2 linked regions of the Undibacterium sp. KW1 genome follow. The protein of the gene in region 1 interacts with the protein of each later gene in a pairwise test. Links are inferred from orthologs where the notes say so. Each region holds a gene or a part of one and is shown in the gene's direction. Other genes may lie near its edges.

Region 1 (8,009 bases):
ATGGCCTGTATGCAATTGGTGAATGTGCCTGTGTATCTGTGCATGGTGCAAACCGTCTGGGTACGAACTCCCTGCTTGATTTGCTGGTGTTTGGCCGTGCAGCGGGTAATCATGTGGTTGCAAGTAACCTCAAGGCTCGCAGCAATAAAGATTTGCCTGCTGATGCAGCTGATCTGGCGCTGTCACGTTTGTCCAAGCTGGAAACCAGTACGGGTTCCGAGCGCGTGCAAGATGTTGCCAATGCGATTCGCGGCACCATGCAGCAGTACTGCGGCGTGTTCCGTACTGATGAATTGCTGCAAACCGGCTACAAGAAAATTATGGAGCTTGATGAGCGTCGCAAGCATGTTTCTTTCAAGGATAAATCCAAGGTCTTCAATACTGCCCGTGTAGAAGCACTGGAACTGGATAATCTGATCGAAACAGCCAAGGCAACGATCACATCCGCTGCCGCCCGTAAAGAATCCCGAGGCGCACATGCGCACCGCGATTACGAACAGCGCGACGACGTGAACTGGATGAAGCATACCTTGTGGTATTCCGAAGGCAATCGCCTCGACTACAAGCCAGTCGTGACCAAACCACTGACTGTAGAAACCTTCAAGCCTAAAGCCCGTACATTCTAAAGAGATACCGATATGGCACGTACACTGAAATTTAAAATCTATCGCTACGATCCGGACAAGGACGCCAAGCCTTACATGCAGGACTTGACCGTTGAGTTGCAAGACACTGACAAGATGTTGTTGGATGCCTTGCAACGCATCAAGTCTGATGTTGATGATTCTCTTGCGCTGCGCCGCTCATGCCGTGAAGGTGTGTGTGGTTCTGATGCAATGAACATCAATGGCAAAAATGGTCTGGCTTGCACCACCAATCTGAATGAATTGACTGAGCCCATCGTCTTGCGCCCTTTGCCAGGCTTGCCTGTTATTCGCGACTTGATCGTGGATATGACGCAATTCTTCAAGCAATACAATTCGATCAAGCCTTACCTGATGAATGATTCCATTCCTCCGGAAAAAGAACGCCTGCAGTCTCCTGCCGAACGTGAAGAGCTTGATGGTCTGTATGAGTGCATTCTGTGCGCATGCTGCTCGACTTCATGCCCATCTTTCTGGTGGAATCCTGATAAATTCGTCGGTCCGGCAGGTTTGCTGCAGGCTTATCGCTTTATTGCCGATTCACGTGATCAGGCAACTGGCGAACGTCTTGATAATCTGGAAGATCCTTATCGCTTGTTCCGTTGCCACACGATCATGAATTGCGTGGATGTCTGTCCTAAAGGTCTGAATCCTACCCGTGCTATCGGTAAGATTAAAGAACTCATGGTCCGTCGCGCGGTCTAAGTTGTTGTTCGTCAGCGATGCTCCTCAGGGGTATCGCTGCTATTTCATGCGGTTTTCCAGGCGAGCTGAGAGCCGCATGAAATAGTCAGTATGGAAGAGAATTAATTATGTCTGAGTCACAAGCTATATCCCATCAAAGCGACCCGGTAAAGCGGGCAAGGCTGCGGTGGCGGGCAAGGCGCGGTTTGCTGGAAAACGATCTGATCTTGACACGTTTTCTTGACGCCAATGAAGAATCCCTGACAGATGAGGAAGTGGATGCCTTCAGCCGCCTGATGGAGTTGCCGGACAATACATTAATGGATCTGATCATGGCCAAGACAAAACCGGAAGCCGAAGTCGATCTGCCTCATGTACATGCATTATTGCTGCGCCTGCAAACGGCGTAAGTCAATTTGATTTCTTGTGTTTTTTTGATTAACGACTCACCTCTTATCTGAAGGAAGAGCCATGACAAATTCTGAAACAAAAGCCACCCTATCATTCTCCGATGGCTCACCAGCCCTGGAAATGCCGATTTACAAGGGCTCTATTGGTCCCGATGTCATCGACATCCGTAAATTGTATGGTTCTACCGGCATGTTCACCTATGATCCAGGTTTCATGTCCACGGCAGCCTGTAATTCTTCCATTACTTACATCGATGGCGACAAAGGCGAGCTGCTGTACCGCGGCTATCCTATCGAGCAACTGGCAGTCAATGGTGGCGACTTCCTGGAAACCTGCTACCTGTTGCTGAATGGCGAATTGCCTAATGCAGACCAGAAGAAAGAATTTGTAGCGACTGTCACCAATCACACCATGGTGCACGAGCAGATGCAATTCTTCTTCCGCGGCTTCCGCCGTGATGCGCATCCTATGTCGGTATTGGTTGGTACAGTAGGTGCATTGGCATCCTTCTACCATGATTCGCTGGATATTAATGACCCGCATCACCGCGAAGTGTCAGCTATCCGCCTGATCGCCAAGATGCCTACACTGGTTGCTATGGCGTACAAATATTCCATCGGCCAGCCTTTCGTGTATCCACGCAATGACTTGTCTTATAGCGCGAACTTCATGCACATGATGTTCTCTACACCATGTGAGCCATACAAAACCAATGAAGTGCTGGTGCGCGCTCTGGATCGTATCCTGATCCTGCACGCAGATCACGAGCAAAATGCTTCTACATCGACGGTCCGTCTGGCAGGTTCTTCTGGTGCCAATCCATTTGCCTGTATCGCTGCTGGTATCGCTTGCCTGTGGGGCCCTGCCCACGGCGGTGCAAATGAAGCTGCATTGAGCATGCTGGAAGAAATCGGCAGCGTCGATAATATTCCTGAGTTCATCGCTCAGGTCAAAGACAAAAATTCTGGTGTCAAGCTGATGGGCTTTGGTCACCGTGTTTACAAAAACTATGACCCACGTGCCAAACTGATGCGTGAAACTTGCTATGAAGTGCTGCAAGAACTAGGTCTGCAAGATGATCCACTGTTCAAGCTGGCCATGGCACTGGAAAAAATCGCTCTGGAAGACGAGTACTTCGTCAGCCGCAAACTGTATCCTAACGTCGATTTCTACTCTGGTATCGTACAACGTGCACTGGGCATCCCAACTGCATTGTTCACCGGTATCTTTGCCTTGGCGCGTACAGTAGGCTGGATCGCTCAGTGGAAAGAAATGATTTCTGATCCTGAGCAAAAAATCGGTCGCCCACGTCAGTTGTTTGTTGGCGCGGCCAAACGTGATGTGCCAGCTATAGATAAGCGTTAATTCGAAGCATTAATTCAAAACCTTGATTTAACGTTAATCTTTAGTCATTTTATGTTGTTGTAAAAAGCGAGTCTTTACGACTCGCTTTTTTTTTCTTCAGTAATTATGCTATGCTTCGCCACGAAAGTGATTTTTAGGAATAACTTTCGCGATTTAATCAAAAAACATATTTAAATGACATGCTTTTTGATTTAATCACGAGGATAGATTGAATTAAGCCCTTCCCCACAACTTGATGTGCAATCCGCTAACCGGTCAGGCCGTGTCGCGGAAGGTTAGATTAACCCGCTAATCTCGCGAAACGCGAAGAAAGGTGAGCAAGATGATGCAACAATATAACGCTAACTCGTACTTGTTCGGCGGCAATGCGCCGTATGTAGAAGAACTGTATGAGGCGTACCTGAATAATCCCGGTTCTGTTCCTGATAATTGGCGCGCGTATTTCGACGCCATGCAAAATGTGCCTGCTGTCGATGGCTCTGCCAAGCCAGACGTCGCCCACGCACCTGTTATTGCATCGTTTGCCGAACGTGCCAAACAAGGTCCGATACGCACAGTCAATGCGACTGCTGATGCTGAAATGGGACGCAAACGCGTCGCTGCCCAGCAACTGATCGCCGCTTACCGTTTCCTCGGCAGCCACTGGGCCAATCTGGACCCGCTGCAACGCCAGGAACGTCCAAGTATTCCAGAACTGGAACCAAGCTTCTATGGCTTTACCGATGCCGATATGGACATACAGTTCAATATCAGCAATACCTATTTCGGGCCAGAAACAGCATCATTGCGCGACCTTTTGAATGCCCTGCGTGACACTTATTGCCGCTCCATCGGCGCTGAGTTCATGTACATCAGCGACCCGACAGAAAAACGTTGGTTGCAACAAAAGCTGGAAGCAATACGCTCCACACCATCTTTCTCTCCTGAAAAGAAAAAGCACATCCTCGATCGCCTGACTGCGGCTGAAGGCCTGGAACGTTATCTGCATACCAAATACGTTGGTCAAAAGCGCTTCTCCCTGGAAGGCGGCGAAAGCTTTATCGCCTCCATGGATGAAACTATCCAGCGCGCCGGTGAGCGCGGTGTAGAAGAAATCGTTATCGGCATGGCCCACCGTGGCCGTCTGAACGTACTGGTCAATACCCTGGGCAAAATGCCTCAGGATCTGTTTGCTGAGTTTGAGGGTAAACATGGTGATGACTTGCCAGCTGGTGACGTTAAATACCATCAAGGCTTCTCCTCTGATATCTCGACTCCAGGCGGCCCGGTTCACTTGTCCCTCGCGTTCAACCCTTCCCACCTGGAAATCGTTAATCCAGTGGTTGAAGGCTCTGTCAAAGCACGTATGGATCGTCGCGGTGACAAAGATGGCTCACAAGTCTTGCCTATCCTGGTACACGGTGACGCCGCGTTTGCAGGGCAGGGCGTAGTCATGGAAACCCTGAACCTGGCGCAAACACGCGGCTATGGTACAGGTGGTACTGTGCATATCGTCATCAATAACCAGATCGGTTTCACGACTTCTGATCCACGCGATTCACGTTCTACGCTGTATTGTTCCGACGTTGTCAAAATGATCGAAGCACCGGTATTGCACGTCAATGCAGATGATCCTGAAGCCGTTGTCCTGGCGACTCAAATCGCTCTGGACTACCGTATGGAATTCAAGAAAGACGTTGTCGTTGATATCATCTGCTACCGCAAATTGGGTCACAACGAGCAAGATACACCTGCACTGACTCAGCCTTTGATGTACAAGAAGATTGGTCAGCATCCAGGCACGCGCCGTATGTATGCAGACAAATTGTCTGCGCAAGGTACTATCCCTGCGGATGGCGGCGATCAGATGGTCAAGGCTTACCGCGATGCCATGGATGCAGGCAAGCACACGCATGATCCTGTCATCTCCAACTTCAAGAACAAATACGCTGTTGACTGGATTCCTTTCCTCAACCGTAAATGGACAGATGCTGCTGACACAGCAGTGCCATCCACGGAATTGAAACGGCTGGCTGAACGTATCACTGTCGTACCTGAAGGCTTCAAGCCGCATAGCCTGGTAGAAAAAGTATTGGGTGACCGTGCAGCCATGGGCCGTGGTGACATGAACCTGGACTGGGGTATGGGCGAACATCTGGCCTATGCATCCTTGGTTTCTTCCGGTTATGCCATCCGTCTGACCGGCCAGGATGCAGGTCGCGGCACTTTCGTACACCGCCACGCTGTTTTGCATGATCAAAACCGTGAGCGCTGGGATGCGGGTACGTATATCCCTCTGCAAAACATTTCTGACAAGCAGGCACCATTCACTGTCATTGATTCCGTGTTGTCTGAAGAAGCGGTATTGGGCTTTGAATATGGTTACTCCACAGCAGAGCCAAATACCCTGACTATCTGGGAAGCACAATTCGGTGATTTCGCCAATGGTGCCCAGGTTGTTATCGATCAGTTCATCAGTTCTGGTGAAGTGAAATGGGGGCGCGCATCCGGTCTGGTCATGATGTTGCCACACGGTTATGAAGGCCAGGGTCCAGAGCATTCATCTGCACGCCCTGAGCGCTTCCTGCAACTGTGTGCTGACAATAATATGCAAGTGGTACAGCCTACGACTGCAGCGCAGATTTTCCATCTGTTGCGTCGTCAGATGATACGCATGTTCCGCAAACCTCTGGTTATCATGACACCTAAGTCCCTGTTGCGTAACAAGGATGCAGGTTCACCTTTGTCTGACCTGGCGAAGGGTAGCTTCCACACCGTTATCGGTGAAGTGGATGAAAAGATTGATGCGAAGAAAGTCAAACGTGTTGTCGCTTGCTCTGGCAAAGTGTATTTCGACCTGGTCAATGCACGTAAAGAGCGTGGTCAGACAGATACAGCGATTATCCGTGTTGAACAACTGTATCCTTTCCCGCATAAGAGTTTTGCCGCAGAATTGAAAAAATTCCCGAACATGGCGGAATTGGTCTGGGCACAAGACGAGCCGCAAAATCAGGGACCATGGTTCCAGATCCAGCACAATATTTTTGAAAGCCTGGAAGAAGGTCAAAAACTTGCTTATGCAGGTCGTCCAGCCAGTGCATCGCCTGCTGTCGGTTACTATGACAAGCACTATGCACAACAAAAAGCATTGCTGGAAACGGCATTTTCCAAACTCAAAGGCTTTGTCCTGACCAAATAATGACGCGATGCGGTACCAGAAGCTGGTACCGCATTTGGCTACCCGAATCGGAGAGTAAAAAATGGCAATTATCGAAGTAAAAGTTCCTCAGTTATCTGAGTCCGTCGCAGAAGCAACCCTGTTGTCCTGGCATAAAAAAGTTGGCGAAGCAGTTGGCCGTGACGAAAACCTGATCGACGTGGAAACTGACAAAGTCGTACTGGAGCTGCCAGCCCCAGATGCTGGCGTGATCACACAAATCATCAAGGGTGATGGCAGCACGGTTGTTGCTGGCGAAGTTATCGCTATCCTGGATACAGCCGCAAGTGCTGGTACTGCTGCAACTCCAGCAGCGGCACCAGTTGCTGCTGCGCCTGCCGCAGTTGCGGCAGCTTCTTCTGACGCAAAATCTTCTGCTGGCGTGGCAATGCCTGCAGCAGCAAAAATCCTGTCAGAAAATAATCTGATTGCAGCTCAAGTTGACGGCTCCGGCAAAGATGGCCGTGTTACCAAAGGTGATGCACTGGCAGCCGTAGCCGCTAAACCTGCTGCGGCACCAGTAGTTGCTCCTCTGGCTGCTCCTGCAGCTGGCAAGCCAGCACTACAACAAGTTGCTGCACCAGCTATCGCCAGCCTGGGTGACCGTCCTGAAGAGCGCGTACCGATGAGCCGTTTGCGTGCCCGTATCGCTGAACGTCTGGTGCAATCGCAATCGACCAACGCTATTTTGACAACTTTCAACGAAGTCAACATGGCACCTGTCATGGACTTGCGTAACAAGTACAAAGACAAATTTGAAAAAGAACACGGCGTGAAACTGGGTTTCATGTCCTTCTTCGTCAAGGCTGCCGTTGCTGCATTGAAAAAATACCCTATCATCAACGCCTCTGTTGACGGTAACGACATCGTCTACCACGGTTACTTCGACATCGGTATCGCAGTCGGTTCTCCACGCGGCCTGGTAGTACCTATCCTGCGCAATGCGGATCAAATGACGATTGCTGAGATCGAGAAGAAAATCGGTGAATTCGGTGCCAAGGCAAAAGACGGCAAACTGACACTGGACGATCTGTCTGGCGGTACTTTCTCCATCTCGAATGGTGGTACTTTCGGCTCCATGTTGTCTACACCTATTATCAACCCACCACAATCCGCAATTCTGGGCGTGCATGCGACCAAGGACCGTGCCGTGGTTGAAAATGGCCAGATCGTGATCCGTCCTATGAATTACCTGGCTATGTCTTATGACCATCGTATCATTGACGGTCGTGAAGCAGTTCTGGGTCTGGTGGCAATGAAAGACGCGCTGGAAGATCCAGCCCGCCTGTTGCTTGATCTGTAATTCAGGTTCAACCCACAAAGCGAGAATCATTCCGTGAATATCGCTGACGAAATCAAACGTCTGCACGAACTGCATCAGGCAGGAGTCCTGTCTGATGCAGAATTTGCACAAGCCAAAGCCAGATTGCTGGCAACTGGTGACACTTCCGCATCCGGCAATCAACAGAGCCAGGGCTTTAATCATTTGAACCAGTTCCGCCGGTCAAAACGTGACCAGTGGCTGGGTGGTATCTGTGGTGGTCTTGGACAGTTTACTGGCCTGGATTCCTGGATATGGCGTTTGATGTTTGTCTTCTTCAGTCTTTACTTTGGCGCTGGCGTAGTGGCTTATTTGCTGGCCTGGATTTTCATCCCCGAAGAGAGCTGAAAACTACAGGGCGAAGAGTGGACGTCACGACTGGATTCGG
Region 2 (7,514 bases), 280 kb from region 1 along the record:
CCTTGAACGTATAAAAAAGTATGACGCGAAGCATTACCCTGTTTGGCATTCCAAACTGTGACACCGTTAAAAAAGCCCATACCTGGCTGCAAGAGCAGGAACTTGCTTTTGAATTCCACGATTTCAAAAAACAAGGCTTGAACCGTGCCACCATAGAAACATGGCTGGAACATCAAGGCCTGGATGTGCTGATCAACCGCAAAGGTACCACCTGGCGTGCGCTCAGCGATGCAGAAAAAGCTTCGGCTGAAGATGCAGAACAGGCCATCGCACTCATGCTGAATAAGCCATCTGTCATCAAACGCCCGGTATTGCTGATCAATAACGATGGCAAATCCCAAGTGAATGTCGGTTTTTCTGTGCCGCAATACCAGTCCATTTTCCATAAGTAAACATGAGCAAAACACTTGCCCTGACCGAACAGCTGATTGCGCTGGATTCTGTCACACCTGAAGACAAAGGCTGCCAAAACACTTTGATCGCCCTGCTGGAACCCTTGGGCTTCCAGTGCGAAACCATACAGTCTGGTGACGTAACCAATCTGTGGGCCAGACGTGGTCAGACCCAGCCCTTGCTGGTGTTTGCTGGCCATACTGATGTAGTACCTACTGGCCCTGTCACACAATGGCAGTCAGCCCCATTTACGCCTACTCACAGGGATGGCAAGCTGTATGGCCGCGGTGCTGCTGATATGAAAACTTCCATCGCCGCCTTTGTCGTGGCAACAGAAGAATTTATCGCTGACCACCCGGATCATAAAGGCTCTATCGGTTTTCTTATCACCAGTGATGAAGAAGGCCCGGCGACGGACGGCACAGTGGTCGTTTGCGAAAAGCTCAAAGCTCGTGGCGAACTGCTTGATTACTGCATCGTTGGCGAACCAACATCCGTAGATAAACTGGGTGACACCACCAAGAATGGCCGTCGCGGTACCATGTCAGGCAAGTTGATCGTCAAAGGTGTGCAAGGCCATATCGCCTATCCGCAACTGGCAAAAAACCCTATCCACCTTGCGGCACCCGCAATGGCAGAACTGGTAGCTGAAGTCTGGGATGAGGGCAATGAGTATTATCTGCCCACATCCTGGCAAATGTCGAATATCCATGCCGGCACCGGTGCTTCCAATGTTATCCCTGGCGAAGCGGTTATCGATTTCAATTTCCGTTTTTCCACTGCCAGCACAGCCGAGGGTCTGCAACAACGTGTGCATGCAATACTCGACAAACACGGTCTTGAATATGAGTTGAAATGGACAGTCGGTGGACATCCCTTCCTGACACCCAAAGGCAGTCTCAGCGATGCACTGGGTGATGCGATACGTGCTGAAACTGGCATAGAAACCGAACTTTCCACTACTGGAGGTACATCTGATGGCCGTTTCATCGCCAAGATCTGTCCACAGGTTGTGGAATTTGGTCCGCCGAATGCCAGCATCCATAAAATTGACGAACACATAGAGCTTCAGTACATAGACCCGCTCAAGAACATTTATCGCCGCACTCTGGAAAACCTGCTGACCTAAGCTTTAGTTCCGCTCACCACTGGCCGATACGGAAACAATATGACTACACCCGCTACCACCTTCCTGACCCTGCGTGATTTATTGCGCTATGCCGTCACCCGTTTCAACAAAGAGAAACTGTTCTTTGGTCATGGCAGTGCCAATGCCCTGGATGAAGCTGCTTATTTGCTGCTGCATACCCTGCACCTGCCACTGGACAAGATAGACCCCTTCCTGGATGCGCATTTATTGCCGTCAGAAATAGATGCCGTATTGCGCGTGATTGACAGACGTGCAGTAGACCGTGTGCCTGCTTCCTACATTACTAATGAAGCCTGGCTCGGCACTTATACTTTCTACGTAGATGAGCGTGTTATCGTGCCGCGCTCTTTCATCGCTGAACTGATACCTGAACATTTTTCACCCTGGGTGTCGAACCCTGAGGCCATCACCAACATCCTGGAACTGTGCACTGGCTCTGGCTGTCTGCCCATCATGCTGGCCGATATGTTCTCTGAGGCGCATGTCGATGCCGTCGATATTTCCAAAGATGCGCTGGAAGTGGCAAAACGTAATGTCGCAACCTATGAATTGCAGGACCGTATTACCCTGATCGAGTCTGATCTGTATGCAAATGTGCCCGACAAGAAATATGACCTGATTATTACCAACCCACCCTATGTGAATTCTGGCTCTATGGCAAAATTGCCCAAAGAGTACCTGCACGAACCACAGATCGCACTGGCCGGTGGTGATGATGGCATGGATCTGGTACGCAAGATAGTCGCAGGGGCAGCACAACGTCTGACCGAAGATGGTTTGCTGATGGTGGAAATTGGCAATGAACGTACCTTTGCCGAAGCTGCCTTCCCTGAACTGAACCTGACCTGGTTGAGTACCAGTGCCGGTGACGACATGGTATTTTTGGTAGAGGCTGAGCAGTTGAGCAATTTCACTGCATAAATCTGTGTAGTGCCGTGTAATAAACATCATGAAGACGGGCAAAACCAGTTTTGCCCGTTTTTCCATTTTTTCGCATCAACAATAGTATTACCCATTAATTAAGTTTATATGATACGTCTTCAACAAGTCGTCCTGGCGCGCGGCATTAAACCTTTATTTGACAGCGTCGATGTGACGCTCAATCCCGGCGACAAGATAGGCTTGATCGGCTCCAACGGTGCAGGCAAGTCCAGCCTGTTTGCCATGTTGCGTGGTGAATTGCATCCTGATCAGGGTAGCATCGATTTCCCAGCCAAGTGGCAGCTTGCGCACGTCGCGCAAGAAACACCACCGCTGGAACGCAGCGCCATTGACTACGCGATAGATGGCGACGTCGCCTTGCGTAAACTCGAAGCACAACTGGCCGAACTCGAAGCCCAACCAGAAAGCTATGAAAACGGTATTGCCATTGGCAATATGTATGGTGCACTGGCCGATGCCGATGCCTATACCGTACGCCCGCGTGCCGAACAATTGCTATTAGGCCTGGGTTTCAAGATCAATGAACTGGAACAACCAGTCGCCAGTTTTTCTGGTGGCTGGCGCATGCGTCTGAACCTGGCACAGGCACTGATGTGCAAATCCGACCTGCTGTTACTTGATGAACCAACCAATCACCTGGATCTCGATGCCATCATCTGGCTGGAAGACTGGCTGAAACGTTATGAAGGCACGCTGATCATCATCTCGCATGACCGCGACTTCCTTGACGGTGTAGTAAATGTCATCGTCCATATTGATGAACGCAAGCTCAAGCGCTATGGTGGCAACTATTCCGGCTTTGAACGCCAGCGTGCAGCACAGCTGGAGCTGGCGCAAGGCATGCTGGAGAAACAAAATCGCAAGCGCGCCCATTTGCAATCCTTTATCGACCGCTTCAAGGCCAAGGCATCCAAAGCCAAGCAGGCACAGAGCCGCATCAAGGCACTGGCACGCATGGAAGAAATGGCGCCTTTGCGCGCCGCTGCTGAATTTTCTTTTGAGTTCCGTGAACCTCTGAGTGCACCAAACCCCATGCTGGTGATGGAAGATGTGGATTGTGGCTATCGCATTGAATCAGAAACTGATCATAGTTTTACTGAGAAAAAGATCGTCGGCGATGTCAAGTTTACACTGCAAATTGGCCAGCGCATTGGCCTTCTCGGTGTGAATGGTGCGGGTAAATCAACGCTGATCAAAACCATCGTCGGCGATATTGCACCTTTGAACGGTGTCATGCAAACCGGCAAGGGCTTGTCCATCGGTTATTTTGCACAGCACCAGGTAGAGATGTTGCGTCATGACGAATCACCACTGTGGCATTTGGCCCATATTGCGCCTGATGTACGTGAGCAGGAGTTGCGTAACTTCCTCGGTGGTTTCAACTTCCCAGGTACCATGGTGACCAGCCCTATCAAGCCATTCTCAGGAGGTGAAAAAGCCCGCCTGGCGCTGGCGATGATCGTCTGGCAGCGTCCCAACCTATTGCTGCTCGATGAACCAACTAACCATCTGGACCTGGAAACCCGCGAAGCCCTGACTGATGCCCTGGCGCAGTTTGAAGGCACACTGGTCGTCGTCTCCCATGACAGGCATTTGCTGCGCGCCACGACGGACCAGTTCATCATCGTGGCTGATGGCAAGCTGCAGCCATTCGATGGCGATCTTGACGATTACAAAGACTGGCTGTTCAAAAACAAACTGGAAAAGGCCAACCCCGCCCTGCCAGAAAAAACCAAGGCTCAGGAAGCTGCTTTACCTCAGGCGAAACCTGTTCCCGCTGCAAAAGTCGATGACAAGGAACAGCGTAAACGCGACGCTGACGAACGCACGCGCCTTGCAAATCTGCGCAAGCCAATAGAAACACGCATCAAACGTCTTGAAGAGCAAATGGCCAAGTTGAACATCAAAAAGAAAGACATCGATGCGCAGTTGGAAGATGGTGAAATCTATAACGATGCCAATAAGGAAAAGCTGAAGGCACTGTTACTTGATCAGGCTTATGTCGTCAAGGAACTGGGGCAAATCGAAGCTGACTGGCTGGAACAGCAGGAATTTCTGGAAGCAGTAGAATAAAGCAAAGGGGCGCATTTAGCGCCCCTTGTTTTTTGATTCAAGGATTAAATCCAGTCACATGGATCAACCTGGTAATACACCCGCAACTGTTCATACAAGGCGGGGTGATACTGAGCAAGGTCGCGGCTTTTTTTGAAAAAGGCTTCCGTCACGACAGCAAAAAACTCTGCCGGATTAGTCGCACCGTAAGGATCAATGATGGTAGCAAGATTATTGGCTATCGCCTGATGCAGTTGAGCATACTCTCTTTCCATCAACGCCGACCATGCCTTGTAAGCTGCGGCTGACTTCAAAGCGGGTGCGCCATTAGTCGTTCCCGTTTCGCTATCAAGCTGGTGGGCGAATTCATGAATAACCACATCTTGTCCCCGCGCTTCATTATCGGAATTATGCGCAACCTGATCCCATGCAAGTATAACCCTGCCATCACTCCATGATTCGCCACTGAGACCCTGATTAGTATGCGTGACGATACCGTCGGCATTCATTTGTGTCCGGGGTGCCACGAATGCTGATGGATATACCAGCACATGCGTAAGCTGCGGATACACATCCGATTCACGGTTCAGCAGCAGCAAACAGGCCTTACCCGCAATCGTTACCCTGATTTCATCAGTAATAATCAAACCACCGCAACCGACAAAGGTTTTTTGATAGAGGAACTGCCGTATGCGTTTCTTCAATTGCATTTGCAAATCGGTTGGCATACGCGTGTATCCAGGCAGGTTTTTGCGTAATATTTTTGAATAATTTAGCGGAAAAGCCTGCGACAGCACATGACGCAAACGCAGCTTGGGCAAGACAACGATGCCAAGTACGAGTAAAACAAGAATAAGGAGTAACCATTCCATATCGACAAGCCCATGAGGATTGCGAATGTGATTTGCATCTGACATTCGTTGATCAGATGCAAATGGGCGCAATGGAGGCAAACTCAATAGCAATTAATATATAAGTGCCCGCCTCTTGAAAACCAGCTTATCAGATCACAGGGTATAAAATAATATGAATTAATCAATTTCATGAAATGCAACAAACACTGTTTTTTCTTACCAGCTTGAAGCAATAATTATGAAACATTGGGAAACCATAAGCTCAACAATATTGATCAACGATGCGTGGCTAACACTGACAGCAGATACCTTCCTGATCCCAAATGGGCAAACAATCACGCCTTACTATGTGCTTCACGAAGCAGACTGGGTGCATGTGTTTGCCCAGGCAGATGATGGCCGCATATTGACGGTAAAACAGTTTCGCTATGCAGCCAAAACGGTCTGCATAGAATTACCTGGTGGCGTCATCGACAACGGTGAGACACCTCTCTGTACAGCACAAAGGGAGTTATTGGAAGAAACCGGCTATACCGCTACTCATTGGCAGCCACTGGGGAAAATGTACGCTAACCCAGCCCGCCAGACCAATACCATCCATATATTTTTTGCCACTGGGCTTAAATTAAAGGCCAGGCAACAACTGGATGCATCAGAAGATATAGAATTCAATTTTCTGTCGCTTCCTCAAATACAGCAAAAAATAGAAACCAATGAGTTCTCTCAAGCACTGCACATCGCCTCATTTTACCGAGCGTTGCAGTCATTAACCTTGAATACAAATAAATAATGAGAAGCAGCCTCAAAAAAAAGATCATCGAAATATGCAATAACAAAATAGAACAAAAAGGCAGCAATGTTGGTCTATCCTTTTATGCCTTCTTTGCCAACAAAAACGATGACCCGCAATTACTGATGGAAGCTGCCACATGGTGGATCATGGAAAACAAGTTTGATCACTTCGAAAAGGCAGTCAAGATCAAAACCATCGTTGAAGCTCTGGAGGCAAGCTGAACAATTAGAAGCGCCCTGCAACAATAGAAAAGCGCAGGCATAATAAAGAAATCAAACAACTTCTTCATTCAGGCATTTCTCCAAGACATGAGCGCACTCTTCTCCCCCATTAAGCTTGGTTCGCTAAGCTTAAAAAACCGCATCATCATTGCCCCCATGTGCCAGTACTCTGCAGAAGATGGCAAGGCGACTGACTGGCATCTTATTCATCTGGGTGGGCTTGCCTTGTCTGGTGCCGGCTTATTGATACTGGAAGCCACTGCTGTAGAAGCGATAGGCCGTATCTCTCCTGGTGACCTGGGTTTATGGTCAGATGAAACAGAAGCGGCGCTAGCGAAAGTATTGACTTCGATACGCAAGCATTCTGCCATGCCCATTGCGATACAGCTGGGTCATGCCGGACGCAAAGCTTCCAGCCAGGCTCCGTGGCATGGCGGTCAATTGATTGCACTGGAAGACGGTGGTTGGCAAATGGTGGCACCCTCTGCACTGCCGCATGCGCAAGCTGAGCGTGCACCATTGGCACTGGATGAGGCTGGCCTGCAACGCGTAAAACAGGCTTTTGTTGATGCGGCGGTACGCGCACACCGCTTGGGTATCAATGCAATTGAGATACATGCGGCGCATGGTTATTTGCTGCATCAATTTTTATCTCCCATATCCAACCAGCGCACAGATCAATATGGTGGTTCAGTGGAAAACCGCTTAAGGTTTCCCCTGGAAGTATTTGATGCTGTGCGGGCAGCGGTTCCTAAAGACAGCATGGCAGTTGGCTTGCGTTTGTCGGCAACCGACTGGGTGGAAGGTGGTCTGGATATCTCACAAAGCAAACTCTTTGTCCAGCAATTGCAAGAACGCGGCTGTGACTTTATCCACGTTTCCAGCGGTGGGGTTTCACCTGATCAGAAAATCCCACTGGGACCTGGTTATCAAGTGCATTTGGCTGAAGAAATCAAGCAGCAATGCAGCATACCTGTAATTGCAGTGGGCTTGATCACGGATGCCCATCAGGCAGAAGAAATTATTACTACCGGCAAAGCTGATGCCATCGCCATCGCTCGTGGCATATTGTATGACCCACATTGGCCCTGGCATGCAGCGGCGCAATT

Evidence for each region. Proteins that work in one complex are often made in the same cells at the same time.
Region 2: the proteins of UNDKW_RS13585 (region 1) and UNDKW_RS12415 interact in binary tests that used the Escherichia coli proteins (3 or more experiments, as listed by UniProt). The link is inferred for Undibacterium sp. KW1 from one-to-one orthologs.

Annotation. Positions count from the first base shown.
Region 1 is NZ_AP018439.1:3,020,696-3,028,704, reverse strand. What follows is about bases 3,042-6,482. They hold UNDKW_RS13585 (2-oxoglutarate dehydrogenase E1 component), read left to right. Parts: upstream 3,042-3,426; coding sequence 3,427-6,282; downstream 6,283-6,482. Other genes in these bases: odhB (2-oxoglutarate dehydrogenase complex dihydrolipoyllysine-residue succinyltransferase), read left to right, coding at 6,344-6,482; gltA (citrate synthase), read left to right, coding at 3,042-3,104. Also shown: sdhA (succinate dehydrogenase flavoprotein subunit), read left to right, coding at 1-626; UNDKW_RS13600 (succinate dehydrogenase iron-sulfur subunit), read left to right, coding at 639-1,349; UNDKW_RS13595 (succinate dehydrogenase assembly factor 2), read left to right, coding at 1,457-1,738; more of gltA, read left to right, coding at 1,800-3,041; more of odhB, read left to right, coding at 6,483-7,603; UNDKW_RS13575 (PspC domain-containing protein), read left to right, coding at 7,637-7,969. UniProt on the Escherichia coli protein: E1 component of the 2-oxoglutarate dehydrogenase (OGDH) complex which catalyzes the decarboxylation of 2-oxoglutarate, the first step in the conversion of 2-oxoglutarate to succinyl-CoA and CO(2).
Region 2 is NZ_AP018439.1:2,738,555-2,746,068, reverse strand. The notes cover bases 2,120-5,065. They hold UNDKW_RS12415 (ATP-binding cassette domain-containing protein), read left to right. Parts: upstream 2,120-2,572; coding sequence 2,573-4,558; downstream 4,559-5,065. Other genes in these bases: UNDKW_RS12410 (zinc-dependent peptidase), read right to left, coding at 4,603-5,065; prmB (50S ribosomal protein L3 N(5)-glutamine methyltransferase), read left to right, coding at 2,120-2,464. In the rest of the region: UNDKW_RS12435 (PilT/PilU family type 4a pilus ATPase), read left to right, coding at 1-14; UNDKW_RS12430 (ArsC family reductase), read left to right, coding at 21-392; dapE (succinyl-diaminopimelate desuccinylase), read left to right, coding at 395-1,522; more of prmB, read left to right, coding at 1,562-2,119; more of UNDKW_RS12410, read right to left, coding at 5,066-5,409; UNDKW_RS12405 (NUDIX hydrolase), read left to right, coding at 5,630-6,181; UNDKW_RS12400 (DUF6500 family protein), read left to right, coding at 6,181-6,405; UNDKW_RS12395 (NADH:flavin oxidoreductase/NADH oxidase), read left to right, coding at 6,493-7,514. UniProt on the Escherichia coli protein: Genetic data indicate it may be involved in ribosome assembly or function.